3 regions of the Nonomuraea terrae genome follow, and region 1 is predicted to be linked to each of the others. Evidence: predicted binding sites of a transcription regulator. Region 1 holds the regulator's gene; each other region holds the start of a gene.

The links. Region 1 encodes HrcA, which represses chaperone genes, less so after heat shock. Its sites were predicted from a motif close to TTGGCACTCTCNNNNNGAGAGTGCCAA; they were not measured.
Region 2: a site for HrcA is predicted at 1,831-1,857, ahead of groL (chaperonin GroEL). Genes of this name have one in related genera too.
Region 3: a site for HrcA is predicted at 2,623-2,649, ahead of groES (co-chaperone GroES). Genes of this name have one in related genera too.

What each region holds. Positions count from the first base shown of each region.
Region 1 covers NZ_JBITLL010000004.1:874,366-881,396, reverse strand. Annotated here, with positions in the region: gene hemW (radical SAM family heme chaperone HemW) at 120-1,340, shown strand; gene ACIBP6_RS22365 (DUF4870 domain-containing protein) at 1,337-1,999, opposite strand; gene ACIBP6_RS22360 (DUF3097 domain-containing protein) at 2,218-3,027, opposite strand; gene ACIBP6_RS22355 (hypothetical protein) at 3,046-3,528, opposite strand; gene hrcA (heat-inducible transcriptional repressor HrcA) at 3,934-4,947, shown strand; gene dnaJ (molecular chaperone DnaJ) at 4,959-6,098, shown strand; gene ACIBP6_RS22340 (16S rRNA (uracil(1498)-N(3))-methyltransferase) at 6,100-6,834, shown strand; gene ACIBP6_RS22335 (hypothetical protein) at 6,856-7,031, opposite strand, start outside.
Region 2 covers NZ_JBITLL010000009.1:625,317-632,347, forward strand. Annotated here, with positions in the region: gene groL (chaperonin GroEL) at 99-1,724, opposite strand; gene ACIBP6_RS45200 (cold-shock protein) at 2,050-2,250, opposite strand; gene ACIBP6_RS45205 (MoaD/ThiS family protein) at 2,496-2,771, opposite strand; gene thrC (threonine synthase) at 2,796-4,028, opposite strand; SAM riboswitch class I at 4,042-4,182, opposite strand; gene ACIBP6_RS45215 (RNA polymerase sigma factor) at 4,262-4,816, opposite strand; gene ACIBP6_RS45220 (trehalose-6-phosphate synthase) at 4,934-6,358, shown strand; gene ACIBP6_RS45225 (MFS transporter) at 6,393-7,031, shown strand, end outside.
Region 3 covers NZ_JBITLL010000010.1:87,417-94,447, forward strand. Annotated here, with positions in the region: gene ACIBP6_RS45765 (DUF7711 family protein) at 1-303, opposite strand, end outside; gene groL (chaperonin GroEL) at 531-2,150, opposite strand; gene groES (co-chaperone GroES) at 2,223-2,534, opposite strand; gene ACIBP6_RS45780 (class I SAM-dependent methyltransferase) at 2,834-4,042, shown strand; gene ACIBP6_RS45785 (hypothetical protein) at 4,208-5,917, shown strand; gene ACIBP6_RS45790 (hypothetical protein) at 5,974-6,333, shown strand; gene ACIBP6_RS45795 (NAD-dependent epimerase/dehydratase family protein) at 6,330-7,031, shown strand, end outside.

The DNA of each region.
Region 1 (7,031 bases):
GGGGCTCCATGGGACGGCGTACTTATAGGAAACTTTCCTATAAGTCAGACGGATCGTAGATCCCCGGCCTGCCACCGTCAACGACCCGGGCACCCTCCGGGGACGGGCACACTGGAAGCGTGCCTTCGACCCTGCCTGACGGCGATCCCGCGCCCGCCTCGGGCGAGCTGCCCGACAGCGCCCTGAGCGGCCTCGGCGAGCGTCCGTTCGGCTTCTACGTGCACGTGCCGTTCTGCGTGACGCGATGCGGCTACTGCGACTTCAACACCTACACCGCGGCCGAGCTCGGCCCCGGCGCCTCGCAGCGCGACTACGCCGACACGGTCGTCGAGGAGATCCGCCTGGCCCGCCGCGTCCTCGGCACGGCCGACGTGCCGGTGGAGACGGTGTTCTTCGGTGGCGGCACGCCTACCCTGCTGCCCCCCGAAGACCTCGCCGGCATCCTCGCCGCGATCGACTCCGAGTTCGGGCTCAAGCCGGGCGCCGAGGTCACCACGGAGGCCAACCCCGAGTCGGTGGATCCGTCGTACCTGGAGAAGCTGCGCCACGGCGGGTTCAACCGCATCAGCTTCGGCATGCAGAGCGCCCGCGAGCACGTCCTGGAGGTCCTCGACCGCCGCCACACGCCCGGCAGGCCCGCGGCGGCCGTACGCGAGGCCAGGCAGGCCGGGTTCGACCACGTCAACCTCGACCTGATCTACGGCACGCCCGGCGAGTCCGACGACGACTGGCGGGCCTCGCTGACCGCGGCGATCGAGGCCGGGCCCGACCACGTGTCGGCGTACTCGCTGATCGTCGAGGAGGGCACGCGGCTGGCGGTCAGGATCAAGCGCGGCGAGCTGCCGATGCCCGACGACGACGTGGCCGCCGACCGCTACCTCCTCGCCGACGAGCTGCTCGCCGAGGCCGGATTCGGCTGGTACGAGGTGTCCAACTGGGCCGTGTCCGACGCCGCCCGCTGCCGGCACAACCTGCTCTACTGGACCGGTGGTGACTGGTGGGCCGCCGGCCCGGGCGCCCACAGCCACGTCGGCGGCACCCGCTGGTGGAACGTCAAACACCCGGCCGCCTACGCACGACGCCTGGCCGCCGGTGACTCGCCCGCCCACGCCCGCGAGGTGCTCGAAGCCGACGACCGCGCGGCCGAGCGTCTCATGCTGGAGCTGCGGCTGTCGTCCGGCTACCCGCTGGCCGACGTGGCGCCCGGGGCGCGCACGGTCGTGGCGAGCGCCCTGGCGCGCGGTCTGCTGGAGCCGGAGCCGTTCAGGGCGGGCCTGATGGTGCTCACGCTGCGAGGGCGGTTGCTGGCCGACGCCCTCGTCAGGGACCTGCTGGTCTAGGTGATCATGCGCAGGGCGATCGGATAGCGGTACTTCTCGCCCCTGTTGGCCGCGATGGCAGCCTGGATCTGGAAGATCAACGACAGGATCCAGACGACCGGCAGCACCAGGAACCCGATGAAGACGAGCATCAGGGCACCGGCCACCATGTATCCGATGAACATCGTGATCTGGAAGTTGAGCGCCTCGGCGGCCTGGTCCCTCACGTAGGGGGACTCGTCCTTCTTCATCAAGTAGATGATCAGCGGGCCGAGCCACGACACCAGCAGGCCCAGCAGGTGGGAGAGCATCGCCATGTTCGTGTCGTCGGTGCCGGGGCGGGGGCCGAACCGTCCCGGGATGTACGGCTCGCCAGGCGCGCCGTAGCCGGGGCCGTAACCCGGCGGAGGACCGTATCCAGGCGGAGGCCCGCCGTACCCCTGCTGCCCGTAACCCTGCTGGCCGTAACCGTCGTAGCCCGCGGGCTGCCCGTACCCCTGCTGCCCGTGGCCCTGGCCGTAGTCAGAGGCCTGCCCGTAACCATTGGCCTGCCCGTATCCCCCGGGTTGCCCGTAACCGCCGGCCGCGCCGTAGCCGGAGGACTGACCGTATCCGCCGGACTGCCCGTAGCCGGGCGGCTGCCCGTATTCAGGCTGAGAACCCGACTGTTGCCCGTACATGGGCTGAGAACCCGGCTGTTGTCCGTATGCGGGTTGGGAGCCCGGTTGTTGTCCGTACGGGGGCTGAGAACCCGGCTGTTGTCCGTATGCGGGTTGGGAGCCCGGTTGTTGCCCGTACGGGGGCTGGGAGCCCGGCTGTGGGCCGTATCCGGGGGGAAGGTCGGCGGGGGTGACGCGGCGCGTGGCGTCGTCGTCGGGCGGCTGCGGCGGGTCCTGGCTCATGGGGTCTCCGTTACGAAGTCGATCAGTTCTTCCACCCGGCCGAGCAACTCCGGCTCCAGGTCCGTGTACGTCGAGACCGCCCCGAGGATCCGTCGCCACGCCTCGGCGGGCTCCATCCGCCAGCCCAGGGCGGCGATCACGCCCTCCTTCCAGGGCACCCCGCGCGGCACGTCCGGCCAGGCGGGGATCCGCAGCACGGACGGTTTGACGGCCTGCCAGATGTCGATGTAGGGGTGGCCCACCACCAGCACGTCCGGCGAGGTGATCTCGGCGGCGATCCTGCTCTCCTTGGAGCCGGGCACCAGGTGGTCGACCAGCACGCCGAGCCGCCGCCCCGGTTCGGGGCCGAACTCCGCCACGATGGCCGGCAGGTCGTCCACGCCTTCCAGGTATTCGACGACCACCCCCTCGACCCGCAGGTCGTGACCCCAGATCTTCTCCACGAGGGCGGCGTCGTGCACGCCCTCCACGTAGATCCGGCTCTCCCTGGCCACCCTCGCCCGCAGCCCCTGCACGGCGATCGAGCCGGACGCGCTGCGCCGGGGGCCCGCGGGGGTCGCCGTCGTGGGGCGTACCAGGGTCACGGGTTTGCCCTCCAGCAGGAAGGCGGCGGGAGCGAGCGGGAACAGCCGGCGCCGGCCGAAGCGGTCTTCGAGCGTGACGGCCTCCTTGTCGCAGGCCACCACCGCGCCGCAGAAGCCGCTGTCGGCGTCCTCCACGACGAGGTCACGCTCGGCGGGCACCTTCGGGATCTTGCCCTTGCCCGGCCGCCGCCAATTTCCTGCCAGCACATCGCCGTCGTACACACGGGGGACCGTAGCAAATCACCCCGTCACCGCAAGGTGCTTACGGGTGATGTTCCGGCGTATCAGGACGAAGACGGTGCCGGCGACGGCGACGAGCAGGCCGGCGGCGGGTACGAGCAGCGGCAGCAGGCCGGAGACGCCGCCGGGGGTGGAGAGCAGGTCGCGGCCGACGCCGTACCGTACGGCGGCCTGCTCGTCGTCGACGCAGGTGAGCCGGTACTCGCCCCTGGCCGGCGCGTTGATCACCAGGAACTGCCGCCACACGACGCCGTCCGAGGTGACCGCCTCGGTGCCGGTGGTCTTGGCGAGCCTGGCCTGGCCGGTGATGGAGCATTCGTAGGTGATCGGCGTGTCGCTGGCGATGTACACGGCGGGCTTGTCGGCCGGGTCGACCGGCACCGTGACGCTCTCCCCGGAGGCGAACGTCCGCGTCGGCGCCGCGCCCGCCACGCCGCCGCCCGGCAGGACGAACACCCCGGCCGCCGCGCACGCCACGAACACGCCCCAGACGACCGCAAGCCACCACAGCCCAGGCTTTATCGCTTTGGAGTTGATTCGTGGCGGAAATTGGGGTTGTTGGCCGTATTGTCCGTACTGAGATGACGGGCCGAACGGCGTGGGCTGCTCGTACGGCGGCGGCCACGTCCCCGGCTGCCCCTGGCCGGGCTGTACGCCGTACTGAGGAGGCAACTGACCGTGGTGCCCTGGCGGGCGGCCGTACGACGGAGGCCGGGATTCGTCGGTCATGTGCGCAAGTGTGAGGCCTGTCGCGTCATGGAAGCCAGCAGCAGTTAGGGACGCGGTGTTATCGCACCTTGTGGGCCGGAGCCGTACACTTGGCACTCGGGAACACAGAGTGCTAGACGCCGCGTTTTCCCGAAAGAGACAGAGGCAGGAGGTGAGCACGTGCTCGACGATCGGAAACTGGCGGTGCTCCGCGCCATTGTCGAAGACTACGTGTCCACCAACGAACCGGTGGGCTCCAAGGCGCTCGCCGAGCGTCACAACCTGAAGGTCTCCCCGGCGACGGTCAGGAACGACATGGCCGCGCTGGAGGAGGAAGGCTACATCACCCAGCCGCACACCAGCGCCGGGCGCGTGCCGACCGACAAGGGCTATCGGCTCTTCGTCGACCGGCTCTCGCAGATCAAGCCGCTGTCGGCGGCCGAGCGCAGGGCCATCGAGACGTTCCTCGCCGGCGCGGTCGACCTCGACGACGTGGTCACCCGCACGGTCCGGCTGCTCGCCCAGCTGACCCGGCAGGTGGCGGTCGTGCAGTACCCGACGCTGACCCGCTCGACCGTCCGGCACGTCGAGCTCGTCCCCCTCAACGAGCGCCGGGTCATGCTCGTGCTGATCACCAACACCGGCCGAGTCGAGCAACGCGTCATCGAGCTGCCCGAAGAGGTGGAGGACACCCGCATCGCGCACCTGCGTGCCGTGCTCAACTCCTGCCTCGACGGCTGCGGCCTGAGCAGCGTTCCGGAGCTGGTCTCCGACCTGCCCGAACGCCTCCCCGTCGAAGACCGCCCCGCCGCGGCCACGATTCTGTCGGTGCTCCTCGAGACGCTCGTCGAGCGGCACGACGAGAAGATCGTGTTCGCCGGCGCGGCCAACCTCGCCGGCGCCGACTTCTCCATCGGCCTGCGCGACGTGCTGGAGGCCCTGGAGGAGCAGGTGGTGCTGATGCGGCTGCTCGGCGAGACCACCTCAGACATCCCGTCCGCACTCACCGTCCGCATCGGCTCGGAAAACCCCTACCTGCGGGGCACGTCCGTCGTCGCGACGGGATACGGTTCTGGCGACAACCAACTGGCCCGGCTCGGCGTGCTGGGACCGACCAGGATGGACTATCCCGTGACAATGGGCGCCGTACGCGCGGTGGCACGCTACGTCAGCCAGATCCTGGCTGCATCATAAGAGGTCGATAAGTGGCAAACAGCGACTACTACGCCACCCTCGGGGTGCGCCGTGACGCAAGTCAGGACGAGATCAAGAAGGCGTATCGCCGTCTCGCCCGCGAGCTGCACCCTGACGTGAACCCGGATCCGCAGACACAGGAGCGGTTCAAGGAGATCACGCAGGCCTACGAGGTGCTGTCCGACCCGAACAAGCGCCAGATGTACGACCTGGGTGGCGACCCGTTCGGCGGCGCGGGAGCGGGCGCCGGAGCCGGCGGCTTCGGCGCGGGCTTCCCGTTCAGCGACATCATGGACGCCTTCTTCGGCACGGCCGCGGGCGCCCGGGGCCCGCGCTCGCGCGCCCGGCGGGGCCGCAACGCCACCATCCGGGTCGAGCTCGACCTGCGCGAGACGGCGTTCGGCACCACCCGCGAGCTGGTCGTCGACACTGCCGTGCTCTGCGAGGTGTGTCATGGGGCCGGCGCCGCGCCCGGCACCCACCCCGACACCTGCGACATGTGCAGCGGGCGGGGCGAGATCTCCCAGGTCACCCGGTCGTTCCTGGGCCAGGTCATGACCTCGCGCCCGTGCCCGCAGTGCGGCGGCTTCGGCACGATCATCCGCCACCCCTGCCAGGAGTGCTCCGGCGACGGCCGCGTCCGCACCCGCCGTACGATCAAGGTCCGCATCCCCGCGGGCGTCGAGGACGGCACCCACATCCAGCTCGCCGGGGAGGGCGAGATCGGCCCCGGCGGCGGCCCGCCCGGAGACCTCTTCCTCGAGATCGTGGAGCGACCGCACGAGATCTTCGAACGGCGCGGTGACGACCTCCACTGCACCGTCCAGATCCCGATGTCGGCCGCCGCGCTCGGCACCGTGCTCACCGTCGAGACCCTCGACGGCCCCGAGGAGATCGACGTCCGGCCCGGCACGCAGTCCGGCCAGGTCATCACCATGTTCGGGCGCGGGGTGCAGCGGCTCAACGAGTCCGGCCGCGGCGACCTGCTCATCCACGTCAACGTCGAGACTCCGAGCCGTCTCGACGCCGCCCAGGAGGAGCTCCTGCGCGAGCTGGCCAAGCTGCGCGGCGAGGAGCGGCCGCCGGGCAAGTTCGCGCCGGGGCAGCAGGGCTTCTTCTCCCGGCTGCGCGACGCCTTCAACGGCAGGTGACGTGACCGTCCCGGTCTTCCTGGCGGAGGAGGCCCAGGAGCTCGACGGGCCGGAGCTGACGCTCGCCGGCCCGGAAGGCCGCCACGCGGCCTCCGTACGCCGTCTGCGTCCCGGCGAGCGGGTCGACCTGACCGACGGCGCCGGAGCGGTGGCCGAATGCGTCGTGCTTGAGACGCTGAAGGACGCCCTCCGCCTGGAGGTGCTCCACCGCTACGCCGTCGAGCCGCCCCGGCCCCGGCTGGTCGTCGTCCAGGGCCTGCCCAAGGGCGACCGGGGCGAGCTGGCCGTCGAGATGATGACCGAGGCCGGCGTCGACGTGATCGTGCCCTGGGCCGCCTCGCGGAGCATCACCCAGTGGAAGGGCGACAAGATCGCCAAGGCGCTCGGCCGCTGGCGTTCCACGGCGCGCGAGGCGGGCAAGCAGGCCCGCAGGTTCCACCTGCCGCAGGTCGCCGATCTCCACTCGACCGCGCAGGTCGAACGCCTGCTGTCGGAGGCCGCGCTGGGGTTGGTGCTGCACGAGGAGGCGGCCGAGCCGCTGTCAGGGGTGGCGTTGCCCGCCGGCGGCGACATCGTCGTGGTCGTGGGGCCCGAGGGCGGCGTGTCGGAGCAGGAGCTGGCCGCGTTCCGGGCGGCGAAGGCCGTTACGGTGCTGCTGGGGCCGACGATTCTGCGGACGTCCACGGCGGGCGTGGCCGCGGCGGCGGTGCTGCTCAGCCGTACGGGGCGCTGGTGAGCGAACCGAGCCCGTAGGGCGTCAGGGCGTGGTCTGGGGCTCGTCCACGAGAGGGCTCGCGGCTTCGGTGGGGGTTTCGGTCAGAGCATCGTCCGGAGGGCACTGCTCGGCGGGACACTCCGAGGGCGGCACGCTCGCGTCGAGCGCGGTGGGCGTCGGCGTGGGTGAGATCGTGGGACAGTCGGTCTGCTCGGCGG
Region 2 (7,031 bases), on a different contig from region 1:
CCCGGCCGCCCCCTCGCGAAACGTCATCGGGGACGTACAGAAACAAGAACGGCCCGGAAAAACCGGGCCGTTCTGTCGTACGTCCGAGGCGAAAAGACCTAGAAGTCCATGTCGCCGCCGCCCGGCATGGCCGGAGCAGCAGGGGTCTTCTCGGGCTTCTCGGCGATGACCGCCTCGGTGGTGAGGAAGAGCGCCGCGATGGAGGCGGCGTTCTGCAGCGCTGAGCGCGTCACCTTGGCCGGGTCGATGATGCCCGACTCGAACATGTTGACGTACTCGCCGGAAGCGGCGTTGAGGCCCTCACCAGGGGTGAGGTTGCGCACGCGCTCCACCACGACGCCGCCCTCGAGGCCGGCGTTGACGGCGATCTGCTTCAGCGGCTCCTCGAGCGCCTTCTTGACGATCGCAGCACCGGTGGCCTCGTCGCCGTTGAGCTCGAGCTTGTCGAACGCCTTGGCACCGGCCTGCAGCAGCGCGACACCACCACCGGGGACGATGCCCTCCTCGACGGCCGCCTTCGCGTTGCGGACGGCGTCCTCGATGCGGTGCTTGCGCTCCTTGAGCTCGACCTCGGTCGCGGCACCCGCCTTGATGACGGCGACGCCACCGGCGAGCTTGGCCAAGCGCTCCTGGAGCTTCTCGCGGTCGTAGTCGGAGTCGGTGCGGTCGATCTCGGCGCGGATCTCGTTGACCCGGCCGGCGATCTGCTCGGCGTCACCGGCGCCGTCGACGATCGTGGTCTCGTCCTTGGTGACGACGACCTTGCGAGCGCGGCCCAGCAGGTCGAGGGTGGCGGTCTCGAGCTTGAGGCCGACCTCCTCGGCGATGACCTGGCCGCCGGTCAGGATCGCGATGTCGTTCAGCATCGCCTTGCGGCGGTCGCCGAAGCCCGGGGCCTTGACGGCGACCGAGCGGAACAGGCCGCGGATCTTGTTGACGACCAGGGTGGCCAGGGCCTCGCCCTCGACGTCCTCGGCGATGATCAGCAGCGGCTTGCCGGACTGGACGACCTTGTCGAGCAGCGGCAGCAGGTCCTTGTTGGCGGAGACCTTGCTGTTGACGATCAGGATGTACGGGTCTTCGAGCACGGCCTCCATGCGGTCGGAGTCGGTGACGAAGTACATCGACGTCATGCCCTTGTCGAAGCGCATGCCCTCGGTGAGCTCGAGCTCGAGGCCGAAGGTGTTGCTCTCCTCGACGGTGATGACGCCTTCCTTGCCGACCTTGTCCATCGCCTCGGCGATGAGCGCGCCGATCTCGGGGTCGGCGGCGGAGATGGAGGCGGTCGAAGCGATCTGCTCCTTGGTCTCCACGTCCTTGGCCAGCTTGGAGAGCTCCTCGCTGACGCGCTCGACGGCGGCCTCGATGCCCTTCTTCAGGGCCATCGGGTTGGCGCCGGCGGCGACGTTGCGCAGGCCCTCGCGCACCAGCGCCTGGGCGAGCACGGTGGCGGTCGTGGTGCCGTCGCCGGCGACGTCGTCAGTCTTCTTGGCGACTTCCTTGACCAGCTCAGCGCCGATCTTCTCCCACGGGTCCTCGAGCTCGATCTCCTTGGCGATGGAGACACCGTCGTTGGTGATCGTGGGAGCGCCCCACTTCTTCTCCAGCACGACGTTGCGGCCCTTGGGGCCGAGGGTCACCTTGACGGCGTCGGCGAGCTGGTTCATACCGCGCTCGAGACCGCGCCGGGCGTCCTCGTCAAACGCGATCATCTTGGCTGCCATAAGGCTAGACCTCCCAGATGCAGGGTGGCTTACAAGGACCGAGCCGACGCCCGCGACGGCATGGGTCAGCATCTCCGTTCGGCAGACCCCATCGTCTCGATCCGAGTTGGCACTCTGCTGCACAGAGTGCCAACGAACTGTTTAGCACTCTACCCTGCCGAGTGCAAGCGAACGCCTCCCCATCTGGGGTTTACGCCCAGCTCATGAAGTCTGTACGGCGAGCCGCCACGCGGCCCGCCGTACGAGAGTCGAGGAAACCAGGGCGACGGCCCGCACGGACTGCGCTGCCGTGCGAACCCGTCACGCGCTTGCCGGCGACCGCTGATCAGACCGAGCGGACGGCCTCCGCCTGCGGCCCCTTCTGCCCCTGCGTGATCTCGAACTCGACGCGCTGACCCTGCTCGAGAGATCGATACCCGTCCATCAGGATCGCTGAGTAATGGACGAATACATCCTTACCACCGTCTACCGCGATGAAGCCGTAGCCCTTGTCCGCGTTGAACCACTTGACGGTGCCCTGCGCCACTTCCGACTCCTCTTACTTGTCTCACAGATCTCGCCCATTCCTCCGCGGGACCTGTAATCGCCCGACTTAACGGAAAATCAGTCGAGACGATCGCCCTCGACCATACCTGTGGCAAGGGGTTTGGCAACAGAGTCAATCTGCGAACCGCTATTTGCTCCGGCGCGAGTAGTACAACGTTAAATGAAACCGGAAAAGCAGAAGGCGCCCACTAGGGGCGCCTTCAGGAGTGTGGAGTCGGGCCGGGCTCAGCCGCCGGCGACGGCGGGGATGATGGAGATCTGAGTGCCCTCCGGGGCCGGGGTGTCGAGACCCTGGGCGAAACGGACGTCCTCTTCCCCAACGTAAACGTTGACAAAACGACGAATCTTGCCCGATTCATCCAGAATTCTCGGACCGATCCCCGGGAAGTCGGAGTCAAGCTTGGCGAGCACGTCACGAAGCGTCGCGCCCTCGCTGCTGACCTCCGCGTTCCCCCCGGTGTAGGTGCGCAGAATGGTGGGAATCCGCACAGAAACGCTCATGATTTAACTTGCCTTTCCTGGTTGTCAGACAGTCGCGCGGAACGCGTCGAGAGAGGGCTTGATGACGGCCGTCGGCACGGCGTCGTCGCTGATCGCGTCGAGCGTCTTGAGGCCGTCGCCGGTGTTGAGCACCACGGTCAGGGCCTCGGGGTCGAGCTGCCCGGTCTCGGTGAGCTTCTTCAGCACGCCGACGGTCACGCCGCCCGCGGTCTCGGCGAAGACGCCCTCGGTCGAGGCGAGGAGCTTGATCGCCCGCACGATCTCGGCGTCGGTGACGTCCTCGACCGCGCCGCCCGTGCGCCGCGCGATGTCGATCACGTACGGCCCGTCGGCCGGGTTGCCGATGGCCAGCGACTTGGCGATGGTGTTGGGCTTGACCGGCTGCACGACGTCGTGACCGGCCTTGTACGCCGTCGACACCGGTGAGCACCCGGCGGCCTGCGCACCGAAGATCTTGTACGGGGTGTCCTCCACCAGGCCCAGCGCGACCAGCTCCTTGAAGCCCTTGTCGATCTTCGTGAGCTGGGAGCCTGAGGCGATCGGCACGATGATCTGCTCAGGGAGCCGCCACCCGAGCTGCTCGGCGATCTCGTACGCGAGCGTCTTGGAGCCCTCGGCGTAGTACGGCCGCAGGTTGACGTTGACGAAGCCCCACTTGTCGCCCATGGGGTCGCCGATCAGCTCGGAACAGAACCGGTTGACCTCGTCGTACGTGCCGTCGATGCCGACGAGCCGCCCGCCGAAGACGCGGGCCATGGCGATCTTGGCCTTTTCCAGGTTGGCCGGGATGAACACGCACGCCTCGAGGCCGGCCCGCGCGGCGGCGGCGGTGACCGCGCCCGCGAGGTTGCCGGTGGACGAGCAGGAAAGGGTGTGGAAACCGAAGTTGCGCGCCGCTTCGACGGCCATCGCGACCACCCGGTCCTTGAAGGAGTGGGTGGGGTTTCCGGAATCGTCCTTCACATAAAGGGAGTTGATACCGAGCGCTCGCCCGAGGTTTCCGGCCTTGACCAATCGCGTCCAGCCCGGGTTCATATTGGGCTTGGTGGCCACGTCGGCCGGAACGGGAAGCAGTGCGCGGTAGCGCCAGATGTTGGCGGGGCCTGATTCGATCTGCGCCCGCGTCACCTCGCCGAATTCGTAGGCCGCCTCAAGCGGCCCGAAACACTCTTCGCAGGCGAAGATGGGGCCGAGCGGGTAACGAGCGCCGCACTCGCGGCAGGACAGAGCGACAGCAGGACCAAAGTCGAGCGACATGAAGCGAGGCCTTCCCTCATCTTCGCCCACGGCCACCTTGACCGCGAACCGGAATTGGCACCTGTCCCGGTCGGCCTCGCCACGTCGCGAGTCACAAGCCGGGAGGGTTGCCGGGGCTTCGCAGGGCCGGTCCCTCCACCCCTCTGGATGAGCAATATGAAGTTGTTGAAATGGACTCTACCCGCCTAAGTGGCCGATATTACCACCCGTCTCACTATACGAGACGCACGGTCTCAGCGGTAGTCGTCCCCCAGCACGGCCTGCACGTATTTGCGGGCCTGGTGAATGCGGGACTTCGCGGTGCCGAGCGGGATGCCGAGCTGCTCGGCCACCTCGTTGTAGTCGAGCTGGACGATGTCGCGCAGCACCAGCGCCTGCGCCAGGTCGGGCTTGTCGGCCTCCAGCGCCTCCATCGCGTCGAGCAGGTCGAGCCGCGAGCCGGCGATCACGCTCACCCGCCGTGCGTCGGGCTTCTGCATGGGCAGCTCGTCGGAGGTCTGCTCGGCCGCCCGTCGCTTGAGCGACCGGTACGTCGTGCGCGCGCAGTTGGCCGTCACGATGTGCAGCCAGGTGCTGAACCTGGCGCGCCCCTCGAACCGCCCGATGTTGCGGGCCACCGCCAGCAACGTGTCCTGCGAGGCCTCCTCGGCGTCCTGGTGGTAGGGCAGGATCCGCGAGCAGTGGCGCATCACGTCGGGCTCGATCCGCGCCAGGAGCTCGCCCAGCGCGCGGTGGTCCCCCGCGGCGGCGGAGCGGGCGAGTTCCTCGGTTAGCTCATCAAGCGCCATAGCTGGGATCCTAGATCGAAGGGAGCCCGGTTGACGTCCTCCTTCCCGAAGGGGAGGGGATTCCAACCGTCGCGGCCCGGCCTTCCGCTCCACTGCCGGTCTCCTCGGAGGTATTCGATGAACAGCGTCCTGGTGGCCTCCAACAGGGGTCCGGTCTCCTTCACCGTCTCCGACGGAGGCGAGCTGACCATGAAACGCGGCGGCGGTGGCCTGGTCTCCGGGCTGTCGGGGGTGGTCAAGGACGACGGCCTGCTGTGGGTCTGCGCCGCGCTGTCCGACGGCGACCGCAGCGCCGTACGCCAGGCTCCCGAGGGGCGCATCGACCACGCCGGCTACGACACCGGCCCGCTGCGGATGCTGGACATCCCGCCGGCCACCTTCCACCGCGCCTACAACGCCGTGGCCAACTCCACCCTGTGGTTCGTCAACCACCTGCTCTACGACATCCCCAACGCGCCCAACTTCGGCACGAAGTTCGCCCGCGAGTGGGAGTCGTACCGCGACTACAACGGCGCGTTCGCGCTGGCGCTGGCCGAGGAGGCCGGTCACGGCGCCCGCGTGATGGTGCAGGACTACCACCTGACCCTGACCCCGGCGATGCTCCGCGCCGAGCGGCCCGACCTGCGCATCGCCCACTTCAGCCACACGCCGTGGGCGCCGCCGGAATACTTCTCGCTGCTGCCCGACGAGGTGGCCCGCGAGGTGCTCGAAGGCATTCTCGGCGCCGACCACGCCGGGTTCCTCACCGACCGGTGGGCGCAGTTGTTCATGGACTGCTGCGAGCGGCTGCTCGGCGCCGAGGCCGACCGCGTCGCCCGCACGGTCACCCACCAGGGCCGCACGACCCGCATCGGCGTGCACGCCCTGGGCGTCGACGGCGCGGCGCTGCGGCAGCGGGCCGGCGAGCCCGACGTCGAGTCGCACATGACGGTGCTCAGGGAGCAGGTCGGCGACCGCCGGCTGATCGTCCGCATCGACCGCACCGAGCTGTCGAAGAACATCGTGCGCGGGCTGGTGGCCTACGGCGAGTTCCTGGCGGCCCACCCCGAGTGGCACGGGCGGGTGGTCCACCTGGCCTTCGCCTACCCGAGCCGCCACGACCTGCCCGAATACCGCGAGTACACCGCGTCGGTGCAGCGCTGCGCCCAGGAGATCGAGGACGCCTACGCCACCGAGGACTGGGCCCCGGTGATCCTCAACGTCGACGACGACTACCCGCGCTCCCTGGCCGCGTACCGGATGGCCGACGTGCTGCTGGTCAACCCGATCCGCGACGGGATGAACCTGGTCGCCAAGGAGGGCCCGGTGCTGTCGCCGCACTGCGCGCTGGTGCTCTCCCGGGAGGCCGGCGCGGCGGCCGAGCTGGGCCCGCACGCGCTGCTGGTCAACCCGTACGACATCAGCGGCACCGCCGCGGCGCTGCACGAGGCGCTGGTCATGCCGGAGGAGGAGCGCCGCAGGCGCCGCGACCGGCTGCACGCCGCGGCCACGGCGCTGCCCCCGGACAGGTGGCTGGCCGCGCAGCTCGACGCCCTAGCATGAGGGGGTCTCATCCCCCCGTCCAGGGAGCTGCCGGGTGACCTCGGTCTTACCCCGCGTCCGGCTGGTCAGAGACCGCCCGACCTGGCTCATCTACCTCCAGCTCGGCACGTTCGCCAGCTACCTCTACGGCCTGAGCGCCGCGCTGCCGCTGCTGCGCGCCGACCAGGGCACTTCCGCCACCGTGGCCGGGCTGCACGGCACCGCCATGGCCCTCGGCACGATCGCGGCCGGCCTCGCGCTGTCCCCGCTCACCCGCAGGTACGGCCGCCGCGTGACGAGCTGGGCCGGCCTGGCCGGCATGAACGCCGGTGTGCTGCTGGTGCTGGCGTCCGACGCCCAGCCTCTGACGCTGCTCGGCTACGGCGTGTCCGGCGGCTTCAGCTCGATCCTGCTCTACACGGCCATGGCGGCGCTCAGCGACCACCACGGCCCCGCCGGTCCCGCGGCGATCAGCGAGGCGAACGCGGTCGGCGTCGTGGTCGGCATGGGGATGACGTTCGGGCTCAGCATGGTCGCGCAGTCCACGCTCGGCTGGCGGGCCGCGCTGCTGGTCACGCCGGTCGCCAGCGTGCTGCTCGCGCTGGCGATGGGCCGGGTCTGGCCCGCCGTGCGGGAGGCGGCGGGCGTCGCCGGCGGCCCGGCCGGGCGGCCCGGCTGGCGCTTCCACATGGCG
Region 3 (7,031 bases), on a different contig from region 1:
GATGCGGTGGTTCGCCACCGCGTCATGACGGGACCGCCACCGGTACGCCACCCCGCCCTTGTCCAGCTCCAGGAAGTCGACCAGCCACGCGGTGCCGGGCGGCTGCGTCCCCCAGGCGACCTCCTCCGGCGGCAGGTTCAGCACGAAGACGACCTCGACCTGCTCGACCGGATCGGCCCCCTCCACCAGACCCCCGAAGACGTACGCCGCGCGCAGGAACGGCTCGTCCACCGGCACACGCCGGGTCTGCTCACACGCCCGGGCCAGCATCCGCAGCCGCTGCACCGCCCGCCGATACCGCACCGCCCACCTCCCGCCCATGACCAGCGCGCCCAGCGCCCAGCGTACGACCTGATCCCGAACCCCGCGGGGCGAGCACCTTCACATGCGTCACCTGGCACGCCTACGCGCACGTCCCGGGGGTCGGCGCCGACAGACGGACGACCTGCGTCCGCGTTCTGGAAGCCCCTGGGAACGCCGGACGGCCCGCACCCTAGGGGGCGCGGGCCGTCGCGGTTGTGAAGGACGGGTCAGTGGCCGTGGCCGTGACCGTGGCCCTGGCCGTTGGCCGGGGCCTCCTCCTCGGGCTTGTCCACCACGAGCACCTCGGTGGTGAGCAGCATGCCCGCGATCGACGCCGCGTTCTGCACGGCCGAGCGGGTGACCTTCACCGGGTCGATGACGCCCTGGGCGATCAGGTCGCCGTACTCGCCGGTCGCGGCGTTGAGGCCGTGACCCGCGGACAGCTCGGCGATCTTGTGGGTCACCACGTAGCCCTCGAGACCGGCGTTCTCGGCGATCCAGCGGGCCGGCTCGACCAGGGAGCGGCGCACGATGCCGACACCGGTGGCCTCGTCGCCCGTCAGGCCGAGGTCGTCGAGCTCCTTGGAGACGTGGATGAGCGCGGAGCCACCGCCGGAGACGATGCCCTCCTCGATCGCGGCGCGCGTCGCGGAGATCGCGTCCTCGAGGCGGTGCTTCTTCTCCTTCAGCTCCACCTCGGTGGCGGCGCCGACACGCAGCACGCACACACCGCCGGCGAGCTTGGCCAGGCGCTCCTGCAGCTTCTCGCGGTCCCAGTCGGAGTCGGACTGCTCGATGGCAATCTTGATCTCCTTGACGCGGTCCTCGATGGCCGTGGCGTCGCCGGCGCCGTCGACGATGGTCGTGGCGTCCTTGGTGACCACGACGCGGCGGGCCGTGCCGAGCACCTCGAGGCCGACGTGCTCCAGCTTGAGGCCGACCTCCTCGCTGACGACCTGGCCGCCGGTGAGGATGGCCATGTCCTGCAGCATCGCCTTGCGGCGGTCGCCGAAGCCCGGGGCCTTGACGGCCACGGAGGTGAAGGTGCCGCGGATCTTGTTGGTGACCAGGACGGCCAGGGCCTCGCCCTCGACGTCCTCGGCGACCACGAGCAGCGGCTTCTTCGTCTGGGCGATCTGCTCCAGCAGCGGCAGGAAGTCCGCGATGGAGGAGATCTTGCCCTGGGTGAGCAGGATGTAGGCGTCCTCGAGGACGGACTCCATCCGCTCGGGGTCGGTCACCATGTAGGCCGACAGGTATCCCTTGTCGAACTGCATGCCCTCGGTGAACTCGAGCTCCATGCCCATGGCGTTGGACTCTTCGACGGTGAGGACACCGTCCTTGCCCACCTTGTCGAACGCCTCGGCGATCAGGCCGCCGATCTGGGCGTCCTGAGCGGAGATCGTGGCGACGTTGGCGATCTCCTTCTTGTCGTCGACCTCACGGGCGCTCGACAGAAGGCGCTCGCTGACCTCCTTGGCGGCCTTGTCGATGCCGCGCTTGAGCGACAGCGGCGAGGCGCCGGCCGCCACGTTGCGCAGGCCCTCGCGGACCATGGCCTGGGCCAGGACGGTCGCGGTGGTGGTGCCGTCGCCCGCGATGTCGTTGGTCTTGGTCGCCACTTCCTTGGCGAGCTGGGCGCCGAGGTTCTCGTAGCGCTCTTCCAGCTCGACCTCACGGGCGATGGTGACGCCGTCGTTGGTGATCGTCGGAGCACCGAACTTCTTGTCGATGACGACGTTGCGGCCACGCGGGCCCAGGGTTACCTTCACGGCGTCCGCGAGGGCGTTCACACCGCGCTCGAGCGCGCGGCGGGCGTCCTCGTCGAACTCCAGGATCTTCGCCATTGCTGAAAGTCCTCTCCTAGCGTCGAAAGCCCCGGCCGCCCTCAAGAGCGCCCGGGGCTCGACACATCCGGCCTACTTCTCGATGATCGCGAGAACGTCACGGGCGGAGAGCACGAGGTACTCCTCGCCGCCGTACTTGACCTCGGTGCCGCCGTACTTGCTGTAGAGGACGATGTCGCCCTCGGAGACGTCGAGCGGAATCCGCTTGTCGCCGTCCTCGTCCCAGTTGCCGGGGCCCACCGCGAGGACCTTGCCCTCTTGCGGCTTCTCCTTGGCGGTGTCCGGGATGACAAGGCCGGAAGCGGTGGTCTGCTCGGCCTCAAGCGGCTGGACCACAATGCGGTCGCCGAGCGGCTTAACGGGAACCTTGGTGGCGGTCGTCACGATCGGACCTCCCCTTCAGATTTGAATGATCAGAAGAGGCGACCAGCTGGGCCTGCCGTCGCGGGTGTCAGACCTGCCTCGTCGCACGTTGGCACTCTCATGGTGAGAGTGCCAACACGAAACATATGCAAGAGGGGCTTGACAGTCAACACGAACGCGTCCGCTCAGAGCGATCAGGGTGGGGATCCGCGCCCGGATCAGCGACGATGCCCGGGTTTCCGGCGCCGGAAGGAGCGACACGACGTACGGGAAGAGGCCGGGGCCCGGGCGGGCCGCTGGTGGCGCTAACGTCGGGTGGCGTGGACCTCGACGCCTTCACCGAGTTGCTGACTCCGCGCGGGCAGCGGGCGCTCGCGGAGGCCGGGGAGCTCGCCGGCGCCGACCCGGTCGCCGCCGCCACGACCCTGCGCAGGTCGTACGACGCCGCGCTCACCTCCGCCGCGCTCACGCAGGCCGGGCTCAGGGAGCGGGCCAAGGCCAAGTTCGGCGCCGAGGCCGCGCTGATGTACTTCACGCCGCACGGCCTGGAGCAGTCCACGCGGGCGGAGGTCGCCGCCCACCGCGCCCGCCGCCTGCTCGACCTGCGCCATGACGGGGCCCCTCCGCGCGTCGTGGACGCCTGCTGCGGCATCGGCGGCGACCTGCTCGCGCTCGCCCGCGCCGGCTGCGCGGTGGACGCCGTCGACACCGACCCGCTGACGGTCGCCGTGGCGCGGGCCAACGCCGAGGCGTTCGGGCTGGGCGACCGGGTGACGGTGACGGTCGCCGACGCTGCCGGGGTGCGGCCCGAGGACTACGACGTGCTGTTCGCCGACCCGGCCCGGCGCACGGGCAAGGGGCGCACGTTCGACCCCATGGCCTACTCGCCGCCGTGGCCGGTGGTGCTCGACCTGGTCGCCAGGGCCCGCCTGGCGTGCCTGAAGGTCGCCCCCGGCATCCCGTACTCCTACATCCCGGAGGGCGCGCAGGCCGAGTGGGTGTCGTACAAGGGCGAGGTCAAGGAGGCCACCCTGTGGAGCGGGGAGAGCGGCGGCCGGCGGGCCACGCTGCTGCCCGGCGGGCACACCCTGACCGCCACGGGCGCCGAGGCCCCGGCCGGCCCGCCGGGGCGCTACGTGTACGAGCCCGACGGTGCGGCCGTCCGCGCCCACCTGATCGGCGAGGTCGCCGAGCTGGTGGGCGGACGCCTGCTCGACCCCATGATCGCCTACATCACCGCGGACGACCCGGCGGAGACCCCATGGGCGACAAGATATGAAGTAGAAGACGTTCTTCCGTTTTCTCTGAAAAAACTCCGCGCCGCACTCCGTGAGCGGCACATCGGCAATGTCACCATCAAAAAGCGCGGCTCCGCCGTCGACATCGAACGCCTGCGCACCGATCTGCGACTTGGCGGCGACAATTCGGCGGTGGTCTTCCTGACCAGGATCGCCGACAAACCTTCGGTGCTGATCTGCCGCCCGCTCTCACCTGCCCGAACCAGCGGAAACGGGCAATCAACGCGTTAACCGCGATCTCTCGATTCGCGTCCGCCGGACCTTGATCCAGCGGCTAAGGTGGGCGGGCGGGAGTTCTCCCCCTAATGCGGTTACTCGCGTTCTCGCTCTTTCATCTGCAAACCGGACCTACCCCACCGCTGCGCGGCAGACCGTCGGCGAGCGAAGGAGCTTTCGGTGGACCATTCCAACCACACCGCCCTTCTCCAGGCAGGCGGACATTCCGCCATCTCCGAGAGGATGCGAGACCTGCTCGCGCGCGCCGCGCAAGACCATGTGTACGAGCAGCGCACACAGGGGGCCGTCCTCGACGAGATCCGCCAGCGGCTCGAAGGCATGGAATGGCTGTTGCGCGAGGTGCGCGAGCGGGAGCTGGGCGGGCTCAGCGGCACCCTCGAGTCGGTCAGCGGGCGGCTCGACGAGATCTCCGTCAAGCCGCCGATGTGGGCCGAGGGGCTGGCCCAGCACGTCGAGGCCGTACGCGACCACGTGGACGCCGTGGGCGACAAGGTGGGCGAGGTCGACGCCCGGGTGGCCCCGGTCGGCGAGCTGCCGGGCGTGCGGGCCGATCTGGGCGCGGTGGGCGAGAGCGTGGAGGAGGCGCTCAACCGCCTGCAGTCGGTGCTCGACACCACCGCCGACTTCGCGGCCAAGCTGTCCGTGCTCGGCTCCAGCATGGAGGCCGCCGCCGGCCGCTTCACCCGGCTCGACAAGTCGGTGGCGGAGCTGGCCTCCCGTACCGACCGGGTGGAGGGCGTCGTCACCGAGCTGTCGCAGGGCATCGGCGAGCAGGTGGCCGACGCGGTCGCCGGCACGGTCGGGGCCGCCGAGCAGCGCTTCACCGCCCGCCTGGAGGAGACCGACCAGCGGCTGACCGCCCGCCTCGACGAGAGCGACCGGCGCGTCACCGCCCGGCTCGACGAGACCGACCAGCGGCTCGCCACGGCCCTGGTCGAGGCCGACGAGCGGCTCGTCTGCCGGCTCAAGGAGGCCGACGAGCAGTTCGCCGGCCGCGTGGCGAGCACCGAGCAGCGCCTGACGGCCCGGCTCGACGAGACCGACCGCCACCTCGCCGTCCAGCTCGGGGAGAGCGAGCAGCGGCTGACGGCCCGGCTCAGCAGCGTGGACGCCCGGCTCGAGCGGGCCGAGGGCCGGCTCACCGGGTTCGACGGCAGGCTCGAGTCCGCCGACGAGTGCCTGGCCGAGATCGACACCCGGCTGGGCGGGGTCGACAAGCGGCTCACGTCCATGGACGAACGTCTCGGCGGGGTCGACCGGCGGCTCGGCACCCTCGACGGCCACCTGGGCCGCCACGACGACCGCTTCGACGCGCTCGACGTCCGCGTCGACACCCGCTTCGGCATGATCGACGAGCGCCTCAACGCCACCGACCAGCGCCTCGGCGACGGCGCCACGCGCAACGAGGGCCGCTTCAACAAGCTCGACAGCCACATGGACGCCATCGACGAGCGGCTGACCGAGGCCGAAGAGCACCTCGCCAACCGCTTCGACACGATCGACAGCCGCTTCAACGGCCTCGACACCCACATGAGCGGCCTGGCCACCCGCGCCGAGCAGGCCGGCGAACACCTGGAGGCGGTCGACGACCGGCTCCAGGCCGTCAGCCGGTCCGTCGGCGAGCTGCCCGCCACGCTGCCCGAGCTGATCCGGTCCCACTCCGGTGAGCAGGCCGAGCGGCTGACCGCGGCCGCCGACGCGCTCGGCGAGCTGGTCAGATCGCGTCCCGACCGCGACGAGCTCGCCGAGACGGTCACGGGCGTCGTCCAGCCGGCCACCGACGATCTGACCAAGCGGCTGGGCGCGCTGGAGGAGACGATGCTGGCCCTGGCGGAGGCCCTCCTGCGCCCGGCGCGTACGAAAGACTGACGTCACGTTCGCGGGGTCTGGAACGTCCGTTGCTCTGAGGGAAAGGAGAGCGACGGATGTTCGTCAAGATCACGGTGGTGGTGGCCGCGGCCACGATGCTGGTGGCCGGCGTGTGGATGCGCGTCGACCCGGCCGGCTTCGCGGCGTGGGCGGGCTGGCCCCTTCACGTCCACTTCCTGCATGACGCCGGTGTCTTCCAGATCGGCATCGGCCTGATGATGGTGTGCGCGCTCCGGTGGCGGGACGTGATCGCGGTCGTGCTGGCCGGGTTCGTGTTCACCAACACGTTCCACGCGGTCAACCACCTGCTGGATCGCCACCTCGGCGGCCGCGACTCCGACTGGTGGCAGCTGGGCCTGCTGTCGGTGCTCGCCGCGGCGGCGCTGGTCGTGCGGCTGCGGGCGCTGCGGCCATGAGGGTGCTCCTGGCCGGCGCCACCGGCGTGGTCGGCACGGAGCTGGTCGCGCGGCTGCTCGCGGCCGGCCACGAGGTGCTCGCCCTGACGCGGTCGCCCGGCAGACTCGCGGGCGTGACGCCGGTGGTCGCCGACCTGACGGACCGCGACGCGGTGCTGGCCGCGGTCGAGGGCCACGAGGCCGACGCGGTGGTGCACCAGGCGACGGCGATCTCGGGTGTCCCGCTGTTCCACCGCCACCTGTACGCGACCGACGCCCTGCGCGAACACGGCACCGCCACCCTCGTCGAGGCCGCCCGCCGCATGGGCGCGCGCCGCTTCGTGACGCAGTCGTTCTTCCTCGGGTACGGCTACCACGACCACGGCCCCGACCCCGTGACCGAGGACCACCCCTTCGCCCGGCCCGGCACCGGCCCCTTCGAGGTCCACATGCGGGCGATGCGCCGCAACGAGCGGCTGGCCCTCGAAACGCCGGGCATCGAGGGCGTGGCGTTGCGCTACGGCATGTTCTACGGCCCGGAGCCGGCCACCCGGCGGCTGATGCACCTGGCCCGGCGGCGCCTGCTGCCGGTCTTCCGCCCGTCGGGCCTGATCACACCGGTCCACGTGCACGACGCCGCCTCCGCGGCCGTGGCCGCGCTGGAGCGGGGGCAGGGGGCGTACAACATCGCGGGGGACGAGGCCGTGTCGTTCGGCGTT